DNA from 3 places in the Oceanimonas sp. AH20CE76 genome. Region 3 is predicted to be linked to each of the others. Evidence: riboswitches for the same ligand, from Rfam matches in the RefSeq annotation. Region 3 holds a riboswitch; each other region holds the start of a gene.
What was found. Region 3 has a riboswitch for thiamine pyrophosphate ahead of thiC (phosphomethylpyrimidine synthase ThiC). Riboswitches for the same ligand answer to the same signal wherever they lie in the genome.
Positions count from the first base shown of each region.

Region 1: another riboswitch for thiamine pyrophosphate. It lies ahead of thiD (bifunctional hydroxymethylpyrimidine kinase/phosphomethylpyrimidine kinase); the one in region 3 lies ahead of thiC (phosphomethylpyrimidine synthase ThiC).
Region 2: another riboswitch for thiamine pyrophosphate. It lies ahead of N2M06_RS02010 (3-oxoacyl-ACP reductase); the one in region 3 lies ahead of thiC (phosphomethylpyrimidine synthase ThiC).

Region 1 covers NZ_CP155481.1:112,227-119,258, forward strand. Annotated here, with positions in the region: gene N2M06_RS00560 (7-cyano-7-deazaguanine/7-aminomethyl-7-deazaguanine transporter) at 1-566, shown strand, start outside; gene elbB (isoprenoid biosynthesis glyoxalase ElbB) at 831-1,478, opposite strand; gene polA (DNA polymerase I) at 1,782-4,514, shown strand; TPP riboswitch at 4,776-4,877, shown strand; gene thiD (bifunctional hydroxymethylpyrimidine kinase/phosphomethylpyrimidine kinase) at 4,914-5,720, shown strand; gene N2M06_RS00580 (putative monovalent cation/H+ antiporter subunit A) at 5,919-7,032, shown strand, end outside.
Region 2 covers NZ_CP155481.1:390,575-397,606, forward strand. Annotated here, with positions in the region: gene pyrC (dihydroorotase) at 51-1,082, opposite strand; TPP riboswitch at 1,329-1,425, shown strand; gene N2M06_RS02010 (3-oxoacyl-ACP reductase) at 1,472-2,245, shown strand; gene N2M06_RS02015 (LLM class flavin-dependent oxidoreductase) at 2,245-3,558, shown strand; gene N2M06_RS02020 (ABC transporter permease) at 3,677-4,405, opposite strand; gene N2M06_RS02025 (ABC transporter ATP-binding protein) at 4,402-5,340, opposite strand; gene N2M06_RS02030 (ABC transporter permease) at 5,337-6,440, opposite strand; gene N2M06_RS02035 (ABC transporter substrate-binding protein) at 6,526-7,032, opposite strand, start outside.
Region 3 covers NZ_CP155481.1:3,204,184-3,211,215, forward strand. Annotated here, with positions in the region: gene moeB (molybdopterin-synthase adenylyltransferase MoeB) at 1-639, opposite strand, end outside; gene thiE (thiamine phosphate synthase) at 642-2,150, opposite strand; gene thiC (phosphomethylpyrimidine synthase ThiC) at 2,147-4,102, opposite strand; TPP riboswitch at 4,177-4,279, opposite strand; gene menA (1,4-dihydroxy-2-naphthoate octaprenyltransferase) at 4,377-5,249, opposite strand; gene N2M06_RS15630 (o-succinylbenzoic acid (OSB) synthetase) at 5,364-6,275, shown strand; gene N2M06_RS15635 (exoribonuclease II) at 6,383-7,032, shown strand, end outside.

The DNA of each region.
Region 1 (7,032 bases), 160 kb from region 3:
CCTTTACCCTGTTTGGTTTTCATACCACCTGGGGCGCACTCAGCTTTCCTTTTATTTACCTGGCCACGGATCTGACGGTGCGGATTTTTGGTGCTGATCTGGCCCGGCGTATTATTTTTGCGGTCATGCTGCCGGCGCTGGTCAGCTCTTATGTGCTGTCGGTGCTGTTTTTCGAGGCCAGCTATCAGGGCCTGGGATCGCTGACAGAATTCAATCTGTTTGTGGCCCGTATCGCCCTGGCCAGCTTTATGGCCTATGTGCTGGGGCAGATTATGGATGTGTCGGTGTTTAACCGGTTGAGGCAAATCAAGGCCTGGTGGGTGGCCCCCACCTGCTCCACCATTTTCGGTAACCTGGTTGATACCCTGGCCTTTTTCAGCCTGGCATTCTGGCGCTCGCCGGATCCCTTTATGGCCGAGCACTGGGTAGAAATAGCCTGGGTGGACTACGGCTTCAAACTGGTGTTCAGCCTGGGACTGTTTGTGCCCGCCTATGGTCTGCTGCTGAAATACCTGAGCCGTCGCATTCTTGGCGACGACCAAGCGGCACTGCAAACCAGCCGTTAATTACTGTGCAGAAGAATACAGGAATAGGGGTTGCAATAATTAATGATAACGATTATCGTTAACTTGCTTTCCAAACAAGGCCCCATTCAGCAGTAGGGCGCGACCGTTTTTGAAGGCACGACATTGCTCACATTGCTTCCAGAGTATTTAGGCCGGCTTATTGCCGGCCCTTTTTTGTGTTGTAGGCCCGAATTTATTCGGGCAAGCGGGCTAACAGGCGATACGGGTGTCCCGACAAATCGGGACTGGAGCAAGAGGCTGGGGTTACATTTCTAAAAGGCGCTTCACCAGTTTGCCAATGCCGGTGTCGGCTTCGGTAATGTTTTTTGCCAGCATATAGGCGGGGGTGGAAATCACCTTGTGGCGTTCGTCTTCCACCATATCCGTCACGGCACAGCCGATATGCTCACCGCCCATGGCCATAAAGGCGTCTGCCACGGCAGCATCTGTGCCTGCCGTTCCTTTTACTCCGGCCGGATACACTTTTGGGATCAGCACAGGAGCAATGCAGCAGTAGCCGGCAGGCTTGCGGGCACGAGCAAAGGCTTTGCATACCGCCAGTACTTCCTTGTCGACCTCACATTCCGCCCCTTTAAAGGCAAAATTACACAGATTTTTAGCTACGCCAAAGCCACCGGGCAGCAGCAGAGCATCAAAGTCGTCGGCATTGAGTTCGCTCAGGGGCTGAATATCGCCCCGGGCGATGCGGGCGGCTTCGGTCAGCACATTGCGCTGTTCACTACTTTCTTCACCGGAAGCATGGTTCAGCACATGATGCTGAGGCTTGTCGGGAGCAAAGCACTGATAGCGGGCACCATTGCGGGCCAGGTGCAGCAGGCACAGTACCGCCTCGTGAATTTCTGCGCCGTCATACACGCCGCAGCCGCTCAGAATTACGGCAACTTTTTTCATGTTGTGCTCCTTACTGGTGTGAAATTAATGATGCCGGCAGCAAAACCGCCGGCTTGTGCTAGCCTTATTGCGTTTAATCCTGATGCAATATTTCATTACTGTCGATTTTCCACAATTCAGGATCTGTTATCAATACGCTGCTTAACAATATAAGTTTATGAAATAAAACAACTAATTTAAATCCCCCGGATCCAGATCGGATCATCCTTTCACAGAGTTATCCACAGGATCAACCGGCATTGCCGTGGAGTCCGGCGGCCTGCTGTGGCATGCTAGCGGCCAACGCAATAACGAGAAGACGCCATGGTTGCCATTCCTGCCAAACCCCTGATCCTGGTTGATGGATCCTCTTATCTTTATCGTGCCTATTTTGCTTCTCAGCAAGCGGATCTGCGCACCAGCGATAGCCGACCCACCGGTGCCATTCGTGTGGTTACCAATATGCTGCGCAGCCTGCACAAGCAGTTTCCTGACTCAAGAGTAGCAGTGGTATTCGACGCCAAGGGCAAAACCTTTCGCGATGAGATTTATTCGGAATACAAGGCACACCGGCCGTCCATGCCGGATGATCTGCGTGAGCAAATTAAGCCCATTCACGACATTATCCGTGCCATGGGATTGCCCCTGCTGATCGAAGAAGGAGTGGAAGCAGACGATGTGATTGGCACCCTGGCCCGGCAGGCCACCGAGCAGCAGCTGGATGTGGTGATCAGTACCGGTGACAAGGACATGGCCCAGCTGGTATCGAATCATGTGCTGCTGATGGATACCATGAAAAACAGCTTTCTCGATCGGGACGGCGTGGTGGAAAAATTTGGTGTGCCGCCGGAGCTGATTATCGATCTGCTGGCGCTGGTAGGCGACAAGGTAGACAACATTCCCGGCATGCCCGGTGTGGGTGAGAAAACGGCACTGGCGCTGCTGCAGGGGCTGGGCTCCATCAACGACATTGCCGCCAATACCGACAAAATTGCCGAGCTGGGCTTTCGCGGATCCAAGTCGTTTGCCGCCAAGTTCGTCGAGCACGAGCAGCAGGTACGGCTGTCTTATACCCTGGCTACCATCAAGACAGATGTGGAGCTGGACGTGGGGCCGGCGGATCTGCAGCAAAGCGAGCCCGATACCGAGGCCTTGCGCGCTCTTTATCAAGAGTTTGAATTCCGTAATCTGCTGGCTGAGCTGGATCCCGCCACTCAGGAAGAAGCGCCAGTGGCGGCGGCTATGGAAACCGATTATCAGCTGGTGACCGAGCAGGCGCAGCTGAATGCGTGGATTAAAAAGCTGGAAGCCGCGCCTCTGTTTGCCTTTGATACCGAGACTACCAGTCTCAGCTACCGGGATGCCCGTGTGGTAGGGGTATCATTTGCAGTAGAAGCCGGACAGGCGGCCTATGTGCCTTTTGGTCACGATTATCTGGATGCACCCGAGCAGCTGAGCGAAGAAACCGTGCTCGGTGCGCTCAAGCCGTTACTGGAAGATGAGAGCCGCATCAAACTGGGTCAGAATCTGAAGTACGATATCAATGTGCTGAAAAATCACGGCATTCACATGAAGGGCACGCTGCTCGATACCATGCTGGAGTCTTATGCACTCAACTCGGTGCAGACCCGGCACGATATGGACAGCCTGGCGGCATTTTTCCTTAATCACAGCACCACACCGTTTGAAGCCATTGCCGGCAAGGGAGCCAAGCAGCTGACCTTTAACCAGATCCCACTGGAGCAGGCCGGGCCCTATGCGGCGGAAGATGCTGACATTACTCTGCGGCTGCACCATCACCTGGCGGAAAAACTGGCTGCCGAGCCATCTCTTGAAAGCGTATTTAATGACATTGAAATGCCGCTGGTACCCATTCTTGCCGGAATGGAATACACAGGCGTGCGCATCGACGGCAAGCTGCTGGCCATTCAGAGTGATGAAATTGCCAAACGGCTGAAAGAGCTGGAGCTGGAAGCCCACGAACTCGCCGGTGAGCCCTTTAATCTCAGCTCTCCCAAGCAGCTTGGCGAGATTCTGTTCACCAGGCTGGAACTGCCGGTGATCAAAAAAACGCCCAAGGGTGCGCCTTCTACCGCCGAAGAAGTACTGCAGGAGCTGGCGCTGGATTACCCCTTGCCCAAATTACTGATGGAATACCGGGTACTTAGCAAGCTCAAGTCCACTTATACCGACAAGCTGCCCCAGATGATGAATGAGCACAGCGGCCGGGTGCATACCTCTTATCATCAGGCTAATACTGCCACCGGCCGGTTGTCGTCGTCAGATCCCAACCTGCAGAACATTCCCATCCGCACACCGGAAGGACGCCGCATTCGCCAGGCCTTTGTGGCTGAAAAGGGCTACAAGCTGGTAGCGGCAGACTACTCCCAGATAGAGCTGCGCATTATGGCGCATCTGTCTCAGGACAAGGGACTGCTCACGGCCTTTGCTGAAGGTCAGGATATTCACAGGGCCACCGCCGCCGAGGTGTTTGGTGTGGATCTTGAAGCGGTGACCAGCGAACAGCGCCGCCGGGCCAAAGCCATTAACTTTGGCCTGATCTACGGCATGAGCGCTTTTGGTCTGGCCCGCCAGCTGGGCATTGGCCGGAATGAAGCCCAGGAATACATGAATATCTACTTTGAACGTTATCCGGGTGTGCTGCGCTATATGGAAGAAACCCGCGAGCAGGCCAGCGAGCTGGGCTATGTGTCCACCCTGTTTGGCCGTCGCCTGTATCTGCCGGAGATCAAATCCAAAAATGGTGCCCGGCGCAAGGGCGCTGAGCGCGCCGCTATCAACGCTCCCATGCAGGGCACGGCGGCCGATATCATTAAAAAAGCCATGGTGCTGGTAAACGACTGGATAACACAGTTACCCGAAGACGATGTGCGTATGCTGATGCAGGTTCACGATGAACTGGTATTTGAAATTCGCGAAGACAAGGCAGAAGATTACCGGCAGAAAATTTGCGAACTGATGCAGCAGGCGGCCAGTCTGGATGTGCCGCTGCTGGTGGAAGCCGGTGTGGGTGATAACTGGGATCAGGCTCACTAATGCGATAAAAAATAACGATAGTGAAATAAACTTACGTTATAGTGGCAGCAGGTACAGAGGCAGTAGTCCATGCTGCCAAGCTTTTTGCATTTTATTAATATGCTGCTCAGGCCGCCTTCAGCGTTTTTAGCTGAGGGCGTTTTTTTTGCCTGCAATCCACCTCTTCTTTTGTATACAACAAAAAATTTATGTTACTAAATTACAGTTGGTGTGTTTCAACTCTGCCGGCTGGCAATTAAACGGTGGGCTGGGTATGATTTCTGTCATTGGTCGGGGTGCCGAAAGGCCGAGATGGCAATTGTTGCCGAACCCGTTGAACCTGATCCAGCTCATACTGGCGTAGGGAACCGATGGCTGTGGCCTTATGGTTTTCGCGCCCAGATAAAGGACCATAAGGACATGCACAGCAGCAAAGCCATTATTCTTTCCATTGCCGGCTCCGACAGCGGCGGCGGTGCCGGCGTTCAGGCCGACATTAAAGCCATCTCCGCCACTGGCGGTTACGCTTGTTCGGTGATTACCGCCATTACCGCTCAGAACACGCAAAAAGTCTCGGCAGTACATCCGGTTCCCCAGGATATGATTCGCGCCCAGCTGGAGGCGGTATTCAGTGATCTGCCGGTAGCCGCGGTCAAGGTAGGTATGCTGGGTGATGCGGATACCATTAATACGGTGGCTGACGCGCTTGAGGCCTACCGGCCTCAGCACCTGGTGGTGGACCCGGTCATGGTCAGTGCCAACGGCGATATGCTGCTGGCTCCTGACGCAGTGAACAGTCTCAAACAGCGGCTGTTGCCGCTGGCGGATGTGATCACCCCCAATCTGCCGGAGGCTGCCTGCCTTACCGGCAGGGACATACCCGCGTCACTGCGGGAAGTGGAGCCGCTGATCGCTGCCCTGATCGAGCTGGAGTGCCGGGCTGTGCTGCTGAAAGGTGGTTTTTTGCAGCAGGAGCCGCGCAGCCCCGACTGGCTGATCAACGGTGCCGATGTGCGCTGTTTTGATACTCCCCGCGTGATTACCGCCAACACCCATGGCACCGGCTGTACCCTGTCCGGCGCATTGGCGTCCTATCTGGCTCAGGGCCTGGAGCTTGAGCTGGCGGTAGCGTCTGCCAAGCATTATATCGAAAGAGCCATTGAAGCCGGCGCTCGTCTGAAAGTAGGGCAGGGCCGGGGGCCGGTGGAGCATTTTTTTGCCCGCTGAACACAGTGCAAATGTCCCGGCCCGCTTGCGTCCGGCCGGGGCGGCTTGTAGTATTCCTTGCGATGATAATCAATAACAACGAATTAACGCATTGATCGTTAATCGAAATAAGTCACTGCTATAGTCTGCATTCTAAGTCTCTCCTTTCTATTTGCCGATCCTTACGCCCCTGAACGGGCCTGAAAAGGAGCCTTGCGTATGCTTGTTGCCGTTTTGGCAGGTTTTGTTCTCGCCGCCCTGGTGCCCATGTTGAGCTCCCGGCTGGGCCAGTATATTGGCTGGTTTCTGGCGGTATTACCCGCGAGTCTGTTTGTTTATTTTGCCGGTTTCTGGCCTCTCATTACCGCGGGTGAGACGCTTCAGTTTCACTATCAGTGGATTCCCAGTCTTGATATCGGCCTGAGTTTTCTGCTCGACGGCCTCAGCCTGATGTTTGCGCTGCTGATCACCGGTATTGGTACCTTTATTCTGATCTACGGCGGCCGCTATCTGGAGGGCAACAAGGACAGGCACAAGCTGCTGATGTACCTGCTGGCCTTTATGAGCGCCATGCTGGGAGTCGTGCTCTGTAGCAATTTGATCGGGTTGTTTGTGTTCTGGGAGCTGACCAGTATTACTTCCTATCTGCTGATTGGTTTTAACCATGAGCAGGAAAAGTCGCGCAAGGCGGCGCTGCAGGGCTTGTTTGTCACCATGGGTGGCGGCCTGGCACTGATGACAGGCCTGATCATGCTGGGCTGGATGGCCGGCAGCTATGAGCTGACCGAGGTGCTGGCGCAGGGCCCTGCACTGCAACAGCATCCGCTGTTTTTGCCCATGATGATATTGATCCTGGCGGGCACCTTCACCAAGTCGGCGCAGTTCCCGTTTCACTTCTGGCTGCCCAATGCCATGGCCGCGCCCACGCCGGTCAGCGCCTATTTGCATTCCGCCACCATGGTTAAGGCGGGCGTGTTTCTGATGGCCCGGCTGCAGCCTGTCATGGCGGGCCATGATGCCTGGATGCTGACGCTGTCGGTATTGGGGGCTGTTACCATGACGGTGGGTGCCCTCATGTCGGTATGCAGCACAGATCTGAAACGCATTCTGGCCTATTCCACTATTATGGCGCTGGGCACACTGACCATGCTGATTGGCATCGGCACGCCGGTGGCGCTGAAAGCGGCCATGATTTTTCTGCTGGCTCATGCGTTGTACAAAGGCGCGCTCTTTATGGCTGCCGGTACCCTGGATCATGCCACCGGTACCAAGGATGTGCGCGAGCTGGGCGGCTTGCGTGCCCATATGCCGCATACGGCGCTGTTTTTATGGG
Region 2 (7,032 bases), 440 kb from region 3:
TGCAACACAAAAAACGCGACCGAAGTCGCGTTTTTATTAACTGACCATGGTTATTTCACCATCCAGCCAATGTCTTCGCCGGCGCGAATGGGCACCAGCTGGTCACCGCCCAGGGGCAGGGTAGCGTCCACCGTCCAGGATTCTTTTACCAGAGTGATGGTGTCTGGGTTGCGGGGCAGGCCGTAGAAGTCGGGGCCGTTGTGGCTGGCAAAGGCTTCCAGCTTGTCGAGCGCACCGGCTTCCTCAAACACTTCAGCATATAGCTCAATGGCAGCGTGAGACGTGTAGGCACCGGCGCAGCCGCAGGCGGCCTCTTTGCGATGCTGAAAGTGCGGTGCCGAGTCAGTGCCCAGAAAGAACTTTTTGCTGCCGCTGGTGGCGGCACGCACCAGCGCCTGCTGGTGCGTGTTGCGCTTGAGGATCGGCAGGCAGTAGTAGTGCGGGCGAATGCCGCCCACCAGCATGTGGTTGCGGTTGAACAGCAGGTGGTGAGCGGTGATGGTGGCGGCCACGTTGTCGCCGGCCTGCTCCACAAACTTCACCGCGTGCTCTGTGGTGATGTGCTCCAGCACGATTTTCAGGTCGGGGAAGTCGCGCACCACGTCGGGCAGCACGGTTTCCAGGAACACTTTTTCCCGGTCAAAGATGTCGATGCGCGAATCGGTGACTTCACCGTGCACCAGCAGCAGGGTGCCGGTTTCCTGCATGGCTTCCAGCATCGGGTAGATGTTTTTTACATCGGTCACGCCGGAGTCGGAGTTGGTGGTGGCACCGGCCGGATACAGTTTACAGGCCACAATGTCGCCGCTGGTGCGGCCCTTGCGAATTTCGTCGGGGTCGGTTTTGTCGGTGAGATACAGGCTCATTACCGGCTCAAACCGGCTGCCCTCGGGGCGTACCGCCAGAATGCGCTCGCGGTATTGGTTGGCAAGCCCTGTGGTGGTAACGGGCGGCACCAGGTTGGGCATAACGAGGGCGCGGCCCAGATAGCGGCTGGCGTCGCGTACTGTGTCTTGCAGTTGCTCACCGTCGCGCAGGTGCAGGTGCCAGTCGTCGGGGCGGGTAATTGTCAGTGTGGTCATAGTCGGCTCGGCGTTATCCATTGCTTTCGAGGTCTTTATTATCCACCCGAAGCGGGTTTTCACCAAACCCATGGGAGCTTTAAGCGGTCAGCTGTCAGCTTTAAGTTGTTCTTATGTGTTTGCGGATATCGCAATCTGCCTGTTCGTACCGTGCAACAGGCACCAGATAAATCCTTAAGGCTACTCGGGCTGCTGACAGCTTATCGCTGACGGCTTACAGCTTGCTGTGGGGTATGTTATGGTTCGTGCCGAGACACGGGGTGTCCTGCTAAGCAGGGCTGAGATAACACCCGTTGAACCTGATCCAGTTCATACTGGCGAAGGGATGTCAGCCTGCCGGCCTGGTGCCTTTGCTGCCTTATGCCTTCGCCTCAGCTTCGAGGTAGAAAATGCAAACTTCCATTCCATTTAATGAACAACTGGTGCTGGTTACCGGCGGCGCCCGCGGCCTGGGCGAGCATCTGGTGCGCGCCTTTTTGCGCGAAGGTGCCAAAGTGGTGATCAACTACCTGAACAGCGCCGAGGCGGCACAAAAGCTGGCGGCCGAAGCGCCGGAGCAGACCCTGGCGGTGCAGGCCGATGTGACTGACGCCGCCGCCGTGCAGGCCATGTTTGACCAGGCCGAGGCCCATTTCGGCTGCCCGGTAACCACCGTCATCAACAACGCCCTGCCGGCGTTTTCTTTTAATGGTGATGCCCGGCCCCATGCCGAAGCGCTGACCTGGGAGCATTTGCACCAGCAGCTGGAAGGTATTGCCGGCGGTGCCTTAAACACCACCCGGGCGGCGCTGCCTGGCATGCGTAAAACCGGTTTTGGCCGCATCGTTAATGTTGGCACCAATCTGTTCCAGAACCCGGTGGTGCCTTACCACGACTACACCGCCGCCAAGGCCGCGCTGCTGTCGCTGACCCGCACCCTGTCGCAGGATCTGGGCCCGGACGGCATTACCGTCAACATGGTATCCGGCGGCCTGCTGCGCACTACCGATGCCTCTGCCGCTACTCCCGAGGAAGTGTTTGACTACATTGCCGCCAATACGCCGCTGCGCCGGGTGACCACGCCGGAGGAATTTGCCGACGCCACCCTGTTCTTTGCCTCGCCCTGGTCCCGCTCGGTCACCGGCCAGAATCTGGTAGTGGACGGCGGTCTGGTGAAAAACTGATGAGCATGAACGAACGCATGATGCACCTGAACCTGTTTCTGTTCGGGTGCGGCCACCACAGGGCCGCCTGGCGTCACCCCAATTCCGCGGTGGAGCAGCTGGGGGATATTCGCTATTACGAGCGTCTGGCGCAAACCGCCGAGCGCGGCAAGCTGGATGCGGTGTTCTTTGCCGACGGCCAGTCTACCGGCAATGTGGCGGACGGCAGCTACTGGTTTCTGGAGCCGCTTACCGCCATGGCGGCCATGAGCCGGGCTACGGATCGCATCGGTTTTATCAGCACTGTGTCGAGCACCTTTTTCACGCCCTTTCACGCTGCGCGCATGATGGCCTCGCTGGATCATATCTCCAACGGCCGCATGGGCTGGAACGTGGTCACCTCCATGTTTGACGTGGAAGCCCGCAACCACGGCTACGAGGCCATGCCCGCGCACGCCGAGCGTTACCGCCGGGCCGAGGAGTTTGTGGAGGCGGTGATCAAGCTGTGGGATTCCTGGGCTGCTGATGCGCTGGTGATGGATCGGGCCGGCCACTATGCCGACCCCGGCAAGGTGAACCCCATTCATCACAACGGCGAATTCTTTCTGGTGGACGGCCCGCTCAATGTGCCGCGCCCGCCTCAGGGCCACCCGGTGCTGTTTCAGGCCGGCGCTTCAGAGCAGGGGCGCACTCTGGCGGCCCAGTGCGCCGAAGCTATTTACGCCGTGGCCTACGATCTGCCGGCGGCCCAGGACTACTACCGCGACATCAAGCGCCGGGTGAGAGCCGCGGGCCGCAGTGTGGATGTGCCCATCATGCCCGGGCTGGTGACCTATGTGGCCTCTACCGAGGCCGAGGCCAAAGCCAAGCAGCGGGAGCTGGATGAGCTGCTGCCCGCCGACGCCTCGTTGCGCCAGCTGGGCACCTATGTGGGGCAGGACTGCTCCGGCTGGGAGCTGGACGGCCCGGTGCCGGCACTGCCGTCTTTGGATGTGTTCACCGGCCCGAAAGGCCGCTACGCCACCGTGCTGCGTATTATTGAGACCGAGCAGCCCACGGTGCGCCAGCTGCTGGGCCGGCTCGCTGCGGGCGGCGGCCACTGCACCATGGTGGGCACGCCCGAGTCGGTTGCCGATCGCATGGAGCAGTGGTTCCGCAACGAGGGTGCCGACGGCTTTAACCTGATGCCGCCCTCATTGCCCGCCGGCATCGAGGACTTTGTGGATCAGGTGGTACCCGAGCTGCAACGCCGCGGCCTGTTCCGCACCGAGTATGAAGGCTCTACTCTGCGGGAGCATCTGGGACTTCCCCCTGCGGGGAGCTGTCAGCCGTAAGCTTTCAGCTGTAAGTGGCGGGGGTTGTAGGCCGCGATTTATTCGCGGCAGCGGTGTCGCAGGTGAATGTATTTGCCCGGTGTAAAACCGGGCCTACAATTCCCCAGTCCCCGTATTCTCACCCGCCCGGCGGCGTCAGCCGTTGCTCAAGGCGGCGGAGCAAGGCGTCGAGCATCATGGCCATCAGCGCCACCATGATGCCGCCTTGCAGTACAAAGGCCAGGTTGTCGGTGAGCAGGCCGGCAATAATTACCTCGCCAAAACCCTTGGCCGCCACAGTCGAGCCGATGGTGGCGGTGCCTATGCTGATGATCAGCGAAATGCGAATGCCCGCCACCAGAGTGGGCAGGACCAGAGGCAATTCCACCCGCCACAACCGTTGCAGGGGCGTCATGCCCATGCCTTTGGCCGCCTCGCGCACACTGGCGGGAATTTGCTGCAACCCGGTCACGGCATTTTCAAAAATCGGCAGCATGCCGTAGAGCAGCAGAGCCACCAGGGTGGGAGTAAGACCAAAGCCCAGCGCCGGTACCGCCAGCGCCAGCACCGCCACCGGCGGAAAGGTCTGGCCCAGATTGGCCAGTGCCCGTGCCAGTGGAAAAAAAGCCTTGCCTGAAGGCCGGGTCACGGCAATGGCGGCCCCCAGCGCCAGCAGGGTGGCGGCGGCAATGGCGACAAACACCGCCAGTACATGCCAGCCCAGCAGGTTGAGAAAACTGTCCCGGGCGTAAATGGCCGGCGCGGGGGCGTCCACCAGCAGATGAAACAGCGGCGTGAGTGCGTCCATGTTCAGGGTCAGCAGCGCCAGCAACAGCCCGGGGATCAGCCAGCCCAGCGCGCGGGTCATGCGCCGGCTCCTTGTTTCAGCAGCTGGCTCAGGGTGACTTCACCCACCGGCTGGCCGGCCTCATCCACCACCGTCAGCCGCTCTTCACCCTGCCAGAGCAGCTCGGCCATGGCGTCTTTCAGGCTGGTGGCCGCCGGCAGGGCGGTGCCGGCGGGCCCCGTGAGCGGAGCCATGATATCGGCCAGGGTCTGAGTGGCCAGCAGCCGCAGGGATCTGTCCCGGCCACCCACCAGACTTTGCACAAAGCCCGGCCTGGGGTGGCGCAGCAGGGCTTGTGGGCTGTCTATCTGTAAAATTTCGCCCTTGTCCATGACGGCTATCACGTCGGCCATTTTAATGGCCTCTTCCAGATCGTGAGTCACCATTATGATGGTAATGCCCAGCAGTTGCTGAATATGCAGCAGCTCGTCCTGCAGGTGCTCGCGGGTGAGCGGATCCAGCGCACCAAAGGGCTCGTCCATCAGCAGCAGCTCGGGGCGCGCCGCCAGTGCCCGGGCCACCCCCACCCGTTGCTGTTCGCCGCCGGATAATTGGTGCGGGTACTTGCCGGCAAAGGTGGCGGGGTCGAGCCGGAACAAACTGAGCAGCTCGCTGACCCGGGCATCGATGTCGGCTTTGCTCCAGCCCAACAGCCGCGGCACTGTGGCGATGTTGCGGGCAATGGTCTGGTGCGGAAACAGCCCCACTCCCTGAATGGCGTAGCCAATGCGCCGGCGCAGCTGCTCGGCTGGGATGGTGGTGACCTTTTGCCCCTGAATAAAAATCTCGCCCGAGCTGGGCTCTATCAGCCGGTTCAGCATGCGCAGGGTAGTGGACTTGCCGCAACCAGAGGTGCCGACCAATGCGCAGACCCGGCCGCTGTCCACGCGAAACGACAGCTCCTTTACCGCCGTCTGCCGGCCAAATTGTTTGCTCAGGTTTTTTACTTCAATCATGCACGAGTGCCTTGTTGCAGGGCGATCAGGGTATCGATCAGGATGGCGAACAAAAACGCCAGCAGCAGGGTGGGCAGGGCACCGAGGATCACCAGATCGGTGGCGGTCTGCCCCAGTCCCTGAAAGATATAGGTGCCATAGCCACCGCCGCCCACCAGTGCCGCCACCGCCACCAGACCGATATTGAGTGTGACCACTACCCGCAGGCCGCTCAGAATCACCGGCAATGCCAGCGGCAGCTCCACTTGCCACAAGCGCTGGCGGCGGCTCATGCCCATGGCGGTGGCCGCCTCGCGCACATGGGCGTTGACCCGGTCAAAGCCCAGCGCCGTGTTGCTGACGATGGGCAGCAGTGAATACAGAAACAGGGCGATCACCGCCGGTGCCGCACCAATGCCGCGAATACCCAGCTCTCCCAGCCAGGGGTAAGCGGTGCTCAGCAGGCTTAACGGCACCATCAGCAGGCCAAACATGGCCAGGCTGGGAATGGTCTGCAAAATATTAAGTACCGGAAACAGTGCTGCCCTGAGCCTGTGCGAGCGGTGGCAGGCAATGCCTAACGGAATGCCCGCCAGCACCGCCGGAATAATGCTGCCCAGGGCCAGTTGCAGATGACGCAGCCCCTGCCGCCAGAAGTCGCTGCGGTTATGAAACTCTTTCAGTAACGACAACTGGTCACACAAGCCCGAAGCCAGCAGTGCCACCACAGCTGCGGTAAGGATGGTCACCAGTGCCAGCCGGGCGGCAGGTCCGAGTTTCAGCCGCAGGGCGGTGTCGGTCACCAGCAGGCACAGCCAGAACAGCCCCAGCCAAAAGCCGGCACCCAGGGAAACCCGGGCCAGGGGGCCGGCATGTTCCAGCAGGGCGATGGCGGTATGGCCGGCGGTATACAGCAGCAGCGGCAGGGCGGTGGCAGTGAGTGCCAGTCGCAGGGGCAGGGCACGGTTAGCCAGACAAAGCGGCAGCAATAACAGTGGCCAGAGGCCGGTGAGGCCGGCGGAACTGAGCAGGCTCAGGGATTCGCCGGGCAAAATACGGTTGGGTTGCAGGCCGACAAAGGGCAGCGCCAGCAGGCTGAGTACCAGCGCTGTTGCCAGCAAGCCGCCGACCTTGTCGGGTTTTAATGATAAAGGAATGGGTCACTCCCCGAAGTCAATTTTTGGTTATGTATTGCAGGCACAATCATCAGTCCTGGCTCAGCCCGGCCAGATAGTCGGCGGCCACGGCTTCGGCGCTTTCGCCGCCAATGGCGATGCGGCTGTTAAGGGTCTGCAGGGTGGTTACATTCAGCGACTGAAACACCGGCTGCAGAATGCCGGCGATCTCCGGGTGTGCCTTGAGCACACTTTCCCGCACTATGGGGGCGGGGGCGTAAACTGGCTGCACGCCCTTGTCGTCGTCCATGACTACCAGACCCACAGAGGCAATGGCACCGTCAGTGCCGTACACCATGGCGGCGTTGGTATCGTCGGTTTGCAGGGCGGCGGCCTTGATGGTGGCAGCGGTGTTGCCACCGGAAAGCACCAGTAGCTGGCTGTCACTCAGCTCAAAGCCATAGGTCTGCTGAAAGGCGGGCAGCACGGCGGGGCTGGACACAAACTCGGCGGACGCCGCCAGCTTGATCTCACCGCCTTCACTGACATAGCGGCCAAAGTCCGACATGGTAGCCAGATTGTTGGCCTCGGCAATGTC
Region 3 (7,032 bases):
GGTGCCGGTTAAATACTTGATGGCTTCCAGTGCCTGCAACAGACCTATGGTGCCCACCACGGGGCCAATCACACCGGCGTTGCTGCAGGTCAGCCGTTCTTCCATTTCAGGGCCATACAGGCAGCGATAGCATCCATGCTCGCGGGACGGGTCCAGCGCCAGCAGCTGGCCTTCAAAGCGAATGGCCGCGCCTACCAGCAGGGGCTTGCCCTGGGCGTAGCAGGTGGCGTTCAGGGCCTGGCGCACCGTCATGTTGTCGGTGCAGTCCAGCACCAGGTCTGCCTCGGCCACAAAGCCGGCCAGACTGTGCTCGTCCATTTTCTGATTCACCGCCACCAGCTCTACCTCGGGGTTGAGCTTTTGCAGCTTTTCCCGGGCTACTTCGGCCTTGGCCATTTTCAGGCTGTCGATGTCATACAGGGTCTGGCGCTGCAGGTTGCTGACCTCAATCTGATCGAAGTCGGCCAGCCACAGGGTGCCCACCCCGGCCGCCGCCAGATATTGGGACGCCGGCGAGCCCAGCCCGCCCAGGCCTACGATGAGCACGGAAGCATTTTTAAGCTTGAGCTGACCTTCCTCGCCCACCTCTTCCAGCAGCAGATGCCGGCTGTATCGCATGAATTCGCTATCGCTGAGCATGATTAGCCCTCCACCATGTGCAGCAGTTCCTGCGTGGCTGCATCCGGGTCCGCCGCCTCGGTAATGGCGGTGACCAGTGCAATGCTGCCGACGCCGGTTTCCGCCACCAGCGGCACTCTGTCCTTGCTGATGCCACCAATAGCCACCAGCGGGAACTCGTCCTGCATCAGTGCCACATAGCGATGAAGCCGCTCCAGGCCCTGCGGGCGGGACGGCATGTCTTTGGTGCGGGTAGGGAAAATATGCCCCAGCGCCAGATAAGACGGCTGCAGCTCCCGGGCCCGCAGCATCTCGTAATAGCCGTGGGTAGACAGCCCCAGCTTGAGGCCGGCAACCCGAATGGCTTCCAGATCCGCCACTTCAATGTCTTCCTGACCCAGATGCACACCATAGGCACCATGCTGAATGGCCAGCCGCCAGTAATCGTTGATAAATAACCGGGCGTTATAACGCTTGCCCAGCTCCACCGCGGCCTTGATATCGGCTTCCACCTCGGCATCGGTCTTGTCCTTGATGCGCAGTTGCAGGGTGCGAACCCCCTGCTCCAGCAGTCGCTCCAGCCAGGCAACCGTGGTCACCACCGGGTACAGACCGAGCTTGTTGGTGTCCATGGCGGCAAAAGCGCCATTCGGGTGCGGACCTTCAATACCCAGCTGCCCGGCCAGCGGGCTGCCGGGCATGACCACGGCAGGAAAGTCATCCAGATTGGTGGGCCAGCCCAGATGGGCCACCGGACCGGCACCGGCACCAATGCCTTCGGCGGCTTTCAGGCCCTGATTAACGTAGGCCTTGGCCAATACCAGAGCATCCTCGATGGGATAATCCAGCGCCATGGCGGTGGCAATGGCGGAGGACAAGGTACAGCCGGTGCCATGACCGTGCTGCGTGTCGAGGCGCGGGCTGGCCAGCCAGATTTCCCGCTCGCCGTCACTGTAGAAGTCGATGGACTGGTCGCCGGTCCAGCCGAGATGGCCGCCCTTGACCAGCACAGCACCTACGCCCATTTCCCGCAGGGCGGCAGCACCGGCACGCAGTGCCTGAGGTGAGTCGGGCGCGATACCCGACAAGGCTTCCAGCTCAACGGCGTTGGGGGTGATCAGGTCCACTTCCGGCAGCAGATCAGCCTTGATGGCCGGCAGCAGGTTGGCTTCTGCCATGGACTGACCGGTGCTGGCAATGGCCACCGGATCCAGCACCACATAAGGCTGCCACTGGCGGCGATATTCCTTGAGGTAGCGCGCCAGCACCTCGGCGCGCAGCCCGCCCGGCAGCAGGCCCACCTTGATGGCGGCGGCCTGCATATCGGTAGACAGAGAAACCAGCTGGCTGGTAAAGGCCTGCATCAATACCGGCTCCACCATGGATACCGACACCGAGTTCTGAGCGGTAATGGCGGAGATGACTGAGCAGCCGTGGCCGCCCAGTGCATGAATGGTGTGCAGATCGGCCTGAATGCCGGCTCCGCCACCCGAGTCGGAACCGGCTATGGTCCAGACGATGGGTTTGGTCATAGAGTTTCTTGCTCCAGTTTATCGGCCTGGTGATAGAGCTCACCGCCGCGTTTCTTGAATTCTTCCGACATTTTCGCCATGCCGGCCTGTACGATTTCAGGCTGGCCGTCCATACCCACCAGCTGCACTGCTATGTTGTTTTCCAGGCTGGCGGCGTAGTCGCGCACGTCCTGAGTGATCTTCATGGAGCAGAACTTGGGTCCGCACATGGAGCAGAAGTGCGCCACCTTGCCCGATTCCTGAGGCAGGGTTTCGTCGTGATATTCCCGGGCGGTTTCCGGATCCAGCGCCAGGTTGAACTGATCGTGCCAGCGAAACTCGAAACGCGCCTTGGACATGGCGTTGTCACGAATTTGCGCGCCCGGGTGGCCCTTGGCCAGATCGGCGGCATGGGCGGCGATCTTGTAGGTGATCAGACCCTGCTTCACGTCTTCCTTGTTGGGCAGCCCCAGGTGCTCCTTGGGAGTAACGTAACAGAGCATGGCACAGCCGTACCAGCCGATCAGCGCCGCACCGATACCAGAGGTGAAGTGGTCGTAACCCGGGGCGATGTCGGTGGTCAGCGGGCCAAGGGTATAGAAAGGCGCTTCGTGGCAGTGCTCGAGTTGCTCTTCCATGTTGCGCTTGATCATGTGCATGGGAATGTGACCCGGGCCTTCAATGATCACCTGCACGTCGTATTCCCAGGCGATCTTGGTCAGCTCACCCAGCGTATACAGTTCGGCAAACTGGGCCTCGTCGTTGGCATCGGCCACCGAGCCCGGGCGCATGCCGTCACCCAGTGACAGGGACACATCGTAAGCGGCACAGATTTCACAGATTTCACGGAAGTTCTCGTAGAGGAAGCTTTCCTTGTGGTGAGTGAGGCACCACTTGGCCATGATGGAGCCACCGCGGGACACAATGCCGGTCACCCGCTTGGCGGTCATGGGCACATAGCGCAGCAGCACGCCGGCGTGAATGGTGAAGTAGTCCACGCCCTGCTCGGCCTGCTCGATCAGAGTGTCGCGGAACACTTCCCAGTTCAGGTCTTCGGCCACGCCGTTCACTTTTTCCAGGGCCTGGTAGATGGGCACGGTGCCGATGGGAACCGGGCTGTTGCGCAAAATCCACTCACGGGTTTCGTGAATGTAGCGGCCGGTGGACAGATCCATGACGGTGTCGGCACCCCAGCGGGTGGACCACACCAGTTTTTCCACTTCTTCTTCAATGGAAGAGGTCACTGCCGAGTTGCCGATGTTGGCGTTGATCTTCACCAGGAAGTTGCGGCCGATGATCATGGGCTCGGCTTCCGGGTGGTTGATGTTGGCGGGAATGATGGCGCGGCCTTCGGCCACTTCCTTGCGCACAAATTCTGGGGTGATGTTTTCCGGCAGATTGGCACCAAAGCTCTCGCCCTTGTGCTGCCTGAGCAGCAGTTCGTCCCGCACCCGCTCACGGCCCATGTTTTCGCGAATGGCGATATATTCCATCTCGGGAGTGATAATGCCTTTGCGGGCGTAGTGCATCTGGGTCACGCACTGACCGGCCTTGGCCTTGCGCGGCTTGGGCAGGTGCTCAAAGCGCAGGTGATCCAGGCCATCGTCGGCCATGCGCTGCTGAGTAAACTCGGAGGTAACACTTTCCAGCTCTACGGTATCGTTACGCTCCAGAATCCAGTCCCGGCGCAGCTGGGGCAGACCCTTGCGCACATCAATTTCAGACTCGGGATCGCCATAGGCACCTGAGGTGTCATATACCGGTACCGGATCGTTGGGCTCGAAAATGGGGTTTTCTTCGGTGCCGCCTTTATAGCTGTCGGCCAGGGCGATTTCGCGCATGGCGACTTTTATGTCGGGGCGTGAGCCGTCGAGATAAATGCGGGAGGAATTCGGAAAGGGTTCGCCCTTCAGGTTGTGAATATATTCCTGGGCCTGGCTGCGAACTTCACGACGGTTTACTTTTGTTGACATAGCAATCTCACTTTTGCGTCCATTTGGTGAAATGCTTGTCGGGAGTGTTGATAAAGAACTGCCTACATCCGGTAGCGGGTTCTTTACTTGCTTCCCTTCGCAGGTATTAGCCTGATCAGGTTCAACGGATCCCGCTTTCGCGGTCTCAGCCCCATGAGGGCACTCCGACAAGATGGTCGCAGTATAACCAGACCAAGTTCACAAAAGCAAAGATGATTCATTGCCAGACAACAGCCAAAATGGCACCGGGCCGTTACTTTTTTGCATAAACCACTCAGGACGTTACCAACCCCAATGCCAGACCCACGGTCAGAATCAGGGTACCTTTGGCAGTGAGCGCCAGTGCCCGGTTCAGCTCGGCGCCTTCCCGGGTCAGCACCAGCTTCAGCCCTTGGGCAAGCGGCCACAGCCCCAGCAGCGCCAGATATCCCCAGCCGGTCATCAGCCGTTCGGCTGCCAGCACCGCCAACGCCAGCAGCCCGGCCTGCCAGGCCCGTGCCCGGGGCAGCCCCAGCCGTAAAGCAAGCGTGTGTTTGCCCGCCTGAGCATCACCCGCCATGTCGCGAATATTATTGATATTGAGCACCGCCATCGACAGCAAGCCTGCCACCAGCGCCGCCCAGATGCCGGCAGCGGCAAGCTCCGGCCGCATCAGCCAGCCAGTGCCCAGCACCGCCACCGGGCCGAAAAACACAAATACCGCCGCATCGCCCAGCCCCGAGTAACCATAGGGCCGCCGGCCCAGGGTATAACCCAGTGCCGCCAGCACAGATAACGCCCCCAGCAGCAAAAAGCCCAGCCAGGCGGCAAGGTCGTGACCCAACGCCAGGGTCAGCAGTGCCAGTCCGCTTGTCAGTGCCAGTAAAATCACCACTACTATGGCCCGGCGCAGCTGAGCCACCGACACTTGCCCCGAGGCCAGCACTCGTACCGGGCCGGTGCGCTCATGGCCATCTGTGCCACGCAGACCGTCGCCGTAATCGTTGGCCAGATTCGACAGAATCTGCAGTAACAGGGCCGTGAGCAAGGCCAGGGCCAGCACACCAACATTTACAGTGCCGGCACTGGCGGCTCCCAACACAATGGAAGCCACCGCCAGCGGCAGGGTTTTGGGCCGAATGGCCAGCAGCCAGATGTTCAGGGGCATCACAAACACAATTCCACTTATATAAAGCGCTCCATGATACTCAATAAACACCGCTGTCGCTCACCGTGTCACCATGTTACCTTTATGTAAAATTAAATAGCTGAGCGCCTTGCCATGTCCATTTCGGTTTACCGCTATGCCCTGCCCCTGACCAAAGAAAAAGTGATCGACGGCGTTGCCGTGCGCCGCCGCCATGGCTTGTATATATGTATTAACGGTCACTGGGGCGAGGTGGCACCCCCGGTCACCGCCGATATAGCAGCAACAGAAACCGAACTGCTGACCGCCTGCGCGCAGCTGGAACAAGGCCTTGAGCATACAGCCACCTCACCCTGGGTGCGCTTTGGACTGGGTTGCGCGCTCACGCCACTCACAGCAGCACCCGCTCCCAGCCTGCCGCTGCTGGAAGGCGAGCGCGAAGCCATTATTCGCGCCTGGCGCTGCCGCAGGGAGCACCCTGTTCAAGCCTGGCTGACCCTGACCGGCGATGTGCAGTTTGACGCCGGCCTGGTGCGCGAGCTGTCCATTCTGGTGCCCGGCCTCAGGCTGGTGCTGGATGCCGGCGGCCGGCTCAGCGAAGCACAGCTGGCTGAACTGTGGCGACATACCGGTGGTCGCGCTACCGACTGGCTGCTTGATCCCGGCGCCAGCCCGGCCGACACTCGCACACTTGCCCAACGGCATGGCTGGCCGGTGGCCATCAGTGCTGATCGCTGTGGCGATAAACTCCCGGCGGTGTTTGAAGGGCTGAAAGCCCTGGTGCTGCGCCCCTCCCTGCTGGGCGAGCCGGCCTTGTGCCGGCAGTGGGCCAATACGGCACTAGCGCAAGGGCTGCAGGTGATACTGGCGGGCAATCTGGAAAGCGGCCTGGCCAATCAGCATATTGCACAACTGGCGGGGGAGCTGACACCGGACAGCCAGGCTCAGGTCGACGGCCTGCGTTATTTGCTGCACAACGGCGTCACCACTCAAGGCCAGCCGGACGTTAATCACCTTACTCTGGTTTATGGATCAGGCTGTTTATAAAACAGCCACAAAAAGCGCACCAAACTGGTGCAAAAGGCAAGGTTTTCTTGGCATTTTGAGGGTAAATCCGTATAGTCAGGCCGATATTTCGACAGGTTCCCAAACACATGTTTCAAGACAATCCCCTGCTGGCTCAGCTCAAGCAACAAATCCGCGACACCCTGCCTACCAAGGAAGGCATGGTCAAAGGCACCTCCAAGGGCTTCGGCTTTCTCGAAGTCAGTGACAAGGAAAGCTATTTCATTCCGCCCCCGCACATGAAAAAGGTGATGCATGGCGATCACATTACCGCCGTGCTGCGCACCGAAAACGACAAGGAGATGGTGGAGCCGGAGACCCTGATCGAGCCTGGCCTGACCCGTTTTGTGGCCCGGGTAAAGTGGTTCCGTGACCGGCTCAATATTGTGCCCGATCACCCGCTGATGAAAGACGCCATCAAGGCTCGCACCATCAAGGGAATGAACGACCAGGACCTGAAAGATGGCGACTGGGTGCTGGCGGATCTCAAGCGTCACGCCCTGAAAGACAATGGCTTTTTTGCTGATGTGGTGGAAGTGATTGCCGGCGTGGACGACCCCATTGCCCCCTGGTGGGTGGTGCTGGCCCGCAACAGCCTGGCCAACCAGGCCCCTCAGGACCGGGAACAGTGGGAGCTGCTGGACGACACTCTGCCCCGCCAGAACCTGACCGAAGTGCCCTTTTTCACCATCGACAGCGAGTCCACTCAGGATATGGACGACGCTTTGAGCGTGAAAAA